Regions from separate parts of the Exiguobacterium sp. s78 genome, predicted to be linked through region 2. Evidence: riboswitches for the same ligand, from Rfam matches in the RefSeq annotation. Region 2 holds a riboswitch; the other holds the start of a gene.
The links. Region 2 has a riboswitch for FMN ahead of KNQ18_RS02390 (ECF transporter S component). Riboswitches for the same ligand answer to the same signal wherever they lie in the genome.

Region 1: it holds a riboswitch for FMN, as region 2 does, so the genes downstream of both, ribD (bifunctional diaminohydroxyphosphoribosylaminopyrimidine deaminase/5-amino-6-(5-phosphoribosylamino)uracil reductase RibD) here and KNQ18_RS02390 (ECF transporter S component) in region 2, are expected to answer to the same signal.

Annotation. Positions count from the first base shown of each region.
Region 1 covers NZ_JACSNB010000001.1:73,959-77,073, forward strand. Annotated here, with positions in the region: gene KNQ18_RS00425 (M20 family metallopeptidase) at 1-1,010, shown strand, start outside; FMN riboswitch at 1,194-1,338, shown strand; gene ribD (bifunctional diaminohydroxyphosphoribosylaminopyrimidine deaminase/5-amino-6-(5-phosphoribosylamino)uracil reductase RibD) at 1,498-2,538, shown strand; gene ribE (riboflavin synthase) at 2,523-3,115, shown strand, end outside.
Region 2 covers NZ_JACSNB010000001.1:478,435-481,549, reverse strand. Annotated here, with positions in the region: gene KNQ18_RS02400 (NAD-dependent epimerase/dehydratase family protein) at 1-812, opposite strand, end outside; gene KNQ18_RS02395 (HesB/IscA family protein) at 931-1,281, opposite strand; FMN riboswitch at 1,393-1,535, shown strand; gene KNQ18_RS02390 (ECF transporter S component) at 1,691-2,257, shown strand; gene KNQ18_RS02385 (YuzB family protein) at 2,334-2,567, opposite strand; gene KNQ18_RS02380 (NAD(P)/FAD-dependent oxidoreductase) at 2,660-3,115, shown strand, end outside.

The sequences.
Region 1 (3,115 bases), 400 kb from region 2:
ACGATACCGCGTTCTTCGCGAAGAAATCGAGCGACCGACCAGGCGCAACGATTGCCTTTCTTGCTGAATACGATGCGTTGCCGGGTATTGGTCACGCGTGCGGTCATAATATCATCGGCACGACGAGCGTCGCAGCGGCGATCGCGCTCAGTAAAGTACTCGATGAAGTCGGCGGGAGTGTCGTCGTGCTTGGAACGCCGGCCGAGGAAGGTGGACCGAACGGTAGTGCGAAAGGCAGTTTCGTCAAACATCAGTTGCTGGAAGGGATCGATGCAGCCTTGATGGTCCATCCGTCGGGTCAAACACGGATCACGGGTTCTTCCCTTGCGGTCGATCCGCTCGACTTTGCCTTTACGGGTCGTCCGGCACACGCAGCGGCGTCACCGGAAGAAGGCATCAACGCCCTCGACGCTGTCATTCAACTCTTCAATGGAATCAATGCGTTACGTCAGCAGTTACCAGACGATGTCCGGATCCACGGGATCATCACGCATGGAGGCGATGCGCCGAACATCATCCCGGAATACGCAAAAGCACGTTTCTTCATCCGGGCAACGACACGGGAACGATTAAATGCCGTCACGGAAAAAGTCAAAGCCGTCGCCCAAGGCGCGGCACTCGCGACTGGGGCGACGCTCGATGTCATCGCCTTCCAAAATGAAGTCGATAACCTCGTCTTCAACCGGACGTTCGACCGTCTGTTCCAAGAAGAAGCAGAGGCGCTTGGTGAAAAGGTCTACTTAGATGAACGACCGGGTCTTGGTTCGACGGATGCCGGTAACATCAGTCAAGTCATTCCGACGATCCATCCGTATATCAAGATTGGTCCGGACGATCTCGTCGCGCATACGGAAGCATTCAAAGAAGCGGCTCGTTCAGAAGCTGGAGATGAAGCATTGATCACGGGGGCGAAAATCCTCGCTCGGACAGCGCTTCGCGTCCTCGCTGATGAACGGACGCGCGGGGCGATCGCTCAAGAATTCCACGATCGGAAGAACGGATATTTATAAGCGGAAAACGACGACTGGATGCACTGCTATCAAGTGCTCCGGTCGTTTTTGAGATGCGGTTGATCACGAATTGGTGATGGGTGACAGAACTGGAGCGAAATCAAAAAAGAGACAAGACAGAAGCATTTGCGCTTTGTTTTCTTGAAAAAGATATGCTAGGCTAAAATTGTATAACTCAATAATCCAGTTCTTCGGGGTAGGGTGAAAATCCCAACCGGCGGTGATGCGATCGATTGATCGACGAGCCCGCGACCTGTGATGTACGCATCATGGCTGACTTGGTGAGATTCCAGGGCCGACGGTAAAGTCCGGATGGGAGAAGAACGAAACGACACGATTCAAGCCGTTTTCTGAAAAAATGTTTTCAGGAGATGGTCTCTTTCTGCATGAAAAAATGCAGGAAGCGAACCGTGTATTTCGTGAACCCTTCTATACAGACGCCCCTTTTTCAAGGGGCGTCTTTTTTCATTTGAAAGGAGTGAACGCGATGTCACAGATGATGAGTTATGCCATGCAATTAGCACAAATGTTACACGGACAAACAAGTCCGAATCCAAGTGTCGGCTGTGTCATCGTCAAACAAGGACGCATCATCGGCTTCGGTGCGCACCGGTTTGCCGGTGGTCCGCACGCAGAAGTCGAAGCCTTACGGATGGCAGGGGAAGCCGCCCGTGGTGCCGATCTTTACGTGACGCTCGAGCCATGCAATCATCACGGCAAGACGCCACCATGCACGGAAGCGATTCTACAAGCGGGAATCAAACGAGTCTTCGTCGCAACGGAAGACAAACATGCAATCGTCGCTGGTTCCGGAATCAAACGTCTACAGGACGCGGGAGTCGAAGTCGAGGTCGGCTTGTTACGGCATGAGGCAGAAGCCCTCTACACGGAATTCTGGAAGACGATCGAACGAAAACGCCCGACCGTGACCGTCAAGATCGCTCAGACGATGAACGGGATCGCGGCGACAGGTGAACAGCGCTGGATCACGTCAGAAGAAGCACGCGCGAACGGTCGTGCCCTGCGTGGACGCCACGATGCAATCCTCGTCGGCAGTGAGACGGTCCTCGTCGATGATCCGGCACTGACGTTACGCGCATCGTCAGGCATCGAGCCGATTCGGGTAATCGTCGATCGTCGTGGTCGGGTTCCGGAGACAGCACAAGTCTTCCGCGATGGTAAAAATCCGACCTACTGGCTGACGAGTGTTCCACGGGTTAGTCATGATCAAGTGACGGTCCTCGTTGGTGAGTATGAGACGCCGGAAGCGATTTTGAAACGCTTATACGAACAAGATATCCGTAGTGTTTTGATCGAAGGTGGACCGACGATTCAAGCCGCTTTCCTTGAGGCAGATCTTGTTGACCGAATCGAAGTCTACCAAGCCCCATCGATTTTTGAAGGCGATGCGTGGAATAGTCAACACGATATCGAAGATCGTTTTCAAATCGACCAGGTTGAGACGGTCGGACCGGATCTCCATCTGACGTACATCCGAAAGGAGGAGACGACATGTTCACCGGATTGATTGAAGAAGTCGGAACCTTAAAACGAAAGATACCGCGACCAAACGGGTTAGCGCTTGAAATTGAGGCGCACCAGGTACTCGAAGGAACGAAGATCGGTGATAGCATCGCCGTCGACGGGATTTGTTTGACGGTCACGTCGATGAGTCCGACTAGTTTCACAGCAGATGCCGTCCATGACACGATCCGGTCAACAGCCCTCGGCACGTACCGCGTCGGAAGCCCATTGCAACTCGAACGGGCGATGCCGGCAGATGGTCGCTTCGGCGGTCATTTCGTCAGTGGACATATCGACGGAACAGCGCGGCTGATCAGTCGGCGACCGGATGGAGAAGCGATGGTCTATACGTTTGATGTCGGATCGTGGCAAAAGTATTGTATTCCGAAAGGCTCGATCGCAATCAACGGTACGAGCCTGACGTTGCAACGCGTCACGCCGGAAACGATCTCGATTTCATTGATTCCGCACTCACGTCAAGTGACGACGTTTGATCGATTGGCAAGCGGCGCAGTCGTCAATATCGAGTGTGACATGATGGCAAAACATCTCTATCATTTCACGCAGCATGAGAAGCAGAC
Region 2 (3,115 bases):
TGTTGAAACAGATAGCCTGCTTGTTTTGCAGCTGTCGTATCCATATAGAAATCACGTTCCGGTGCAAGCGGCGATTCATCTTCTCCTTTTGCAACGAGTTGACTCGTCGTTCCCGCAACGTGGTCGATCTTATCCATCAGATCTTGAATCGATAAGACACCGTCACTCGCAGCGTTGATTGGTCCCGTCATTTCCGAACGACCACACCACTCAAGAAAGGCAGCGGCTTCGTAACTTGAGATGTAGCCCATCTTGGCATAACTGTTTTCAGCGACGATCGGACGACCGTCAAGCGCCCGTTTGATATGAAAGACGAGTCGCTCCGTATAATCATCTGGTCCGAGGACGACCGGGAAACGGACCGCAACGACTGGGAACGTCGCCCGTTGGAAGAAATAACTCTCCGCTTGGCGTTTCCCTTCGCCATATCCATGTTCCTTCTCGAGGTCATATTTCCCGGGAAACGGATTATAGGCACGCTCTGTGATGTTCGCACCACCGCCTTCATAGACAGACATCGTCGACGTCAGCACGTAGCGTCCGACTTTCCCTTCAAACGCATCGATCGCAAGCTTGGCTTGATACGGCGTGAAGCAAATGTTGTCATAGATGACATCCCAGTGCTGTTGGCTTAAGTCTTTCATCGTACTACTTGACGTCCGGTCCCCTTTGAAAAATGTCAAGCCCTTCGCGACCGGTGGTGTATGCTCGCCGCGTGTGACGATCGTCACATCATCCCCCGAATCGGCTAAGCGAATCGCAAGCCGGCGTCCGAAATAGCGCGTTCCCCCGAAGATCAATACTTTTCTCATCCTGAAGCCCTCCCTGTTCGTAGTAGCATTCACTCTCTTAATATTTCGAGTAAACGGAACAGGTCTCCTGTATAAGTGCAATAAAAAAAATCGTGGACGATGTCCACGATTGGATTCATTAACAGCCACCCGGGGTCCCGGCATTCGTTGCTGTTCTGAACGATGTCCCGCAACCGCATGTTGCGATGGCATTCGGATTCGTGATCGTGAATCCACCGCCGAGCATCGACTGCTTATAATCGATTTCCAGTCCTTTGACGACCGGGTAATCTTTTTCGTCCACGATGACGGTCACGCCGTGCTGTTCGAAAACGAGATCCGTTTCTTTCTGTTGGTCGAATCCCATTCCGTACGACAGACCACTACATCCACCACCTTGGACGAGCATCCGAAGATTCCGTTCATCTGCTGGTGCCTGCGCCATCATGTCCTGGACTTGTAGCGCTGCTGCCTCCGTTAAATGGATCATGTCATCACCTTCCTTTTCTTTAGTATACGTAACTTCTGAGCGAATCGAAACCTAGTTGCTTGAAACTATCTTGAATTCGTTGTATAAATGGTATGTACAACAAAATAATCGTTCCATCTTCAGGGCAGGGTGAAATTCCCGACCGGCGGTAAACAACTCTTCTTAAGTTGAAGCCCGCGAGCGAATAGGGCGCTATTTGCTGATTCTGTGTAATTCAGGAGCCGACAGTACAGTCTGGATGGGAGAAGATGGCGGCATGAGTTTGAATTTGATCGATTTTTGCAACAATCGATTAGGTTTATTTAATGCGGACTTCTCCCCTGTTGATTTCATCAATAGGGGTTTCTTTATGGACGCAGTCATGCCAATACTTCATCGAGAGGAACGAGCAAAAGGAGACAATACTCGTATGAAACGCACACAAAAAATGGTCACTCTGTCAATGTTAGGTTCAATCTCATTTGTTCTTATGCTTATCAATTTTCCACTACCGTTCTTACCGAACTATCTGAAGATCGACTTCAGTGATGTTCCTGCTCTCGTCGCAGCGATCATGTTCTCACCGGTCGCAGGTGTCATCGTCGAAGCACTGAAGAACGTGCTATACTACATCTTCCGCGGAAGTGGTGTTCCGGTCGGAGAATTCGCGAACTTCGCTGCTGGCGTCGCATTCGTGCTTCCTGTCAGCTGGTTCTACCATAAAAAGAAATCAACACAAGGTCTCGCAACTGGTCTCGTCGCTGGTACGATAACGATGGCACTCGGTCTTGCGATTCTCAACTATATCTTGATCCTTCCAGCGTACGCATGGTTCCTCGGTATGGACTACATGGCGGATCCAGCTGTCAAATGGACAGCGATCACAGCCGGTATCTTACCGTTTAACGTCATCAAGGCGTTGTTCATCTCGGCACTCTTCATTCCGTTGTTCTTGAAACTACGACCATGGATGATGCGCCGTCAACAATCTGCCTGATCCGAAAAGCTGCGCCCGCTGACGGACACGAATCCCCTCGTTCAGACGAACGAGGGGATTTTTTGGCTGTCCGTGCTCACAGCTCATTCTCTTCGATTTTTAGGTAAATCTTTTCAAGCAACTCTTCCGGCGTCTCGCCTACGACCGTCTCACCATCAACGAGACAAAAATGATCAAGCGAACAAATGCCGCAATAGCCGAGGCAACCGTATTCGACGACGTCGACGTTCGGATCACGTTCGAGTTGCTCCATGACGACCTGTGTACCAGCTGCTAAGTTACTGATACAAAATTCAATAATCGGATTCACTTTTTTTCCTCCTTCAAGCAGGAAACGACCTGCCTCATGTCGTATTATACAAGGTCAGACTGATTTAGGGGAACTAAGGGGGATTTTACGTTATGAAGCAATTGGTCGTACTCGGCGGAGGATATGGTGGAATGCGGATTTGTGAGCGATTCAAGGACGAGGAAGTTGCCGTCACGCTCGTCGACCGTCTACCGTACCACGCACTCAAAACGGAATATTACGCACTCGCAGCAGGAACATTATCAGATCGGGATGTCCGGATTGAATTTCCGGAGGGGAAACATCTTACTTATAAATATGGACATGTCATTAAAATTTCACCAGAGACGAATACGGTCCACCTGCAGGACGGATCAGAATTATTCTATGATGACTTGATCATCGCCCTCGGTTGCGAGGATAAATACCACAACATTCCGGGTGCTCAAGAGTTTACATACAGCATCCAGACACTTGAAGAATCTCGAAAGACACAGCAAGCGATCTGTGGTCTGTCACCGGGGTCCGTCGTCTCGATCGTCGGTGCTGGTCTATCTGGTGTCGAACTT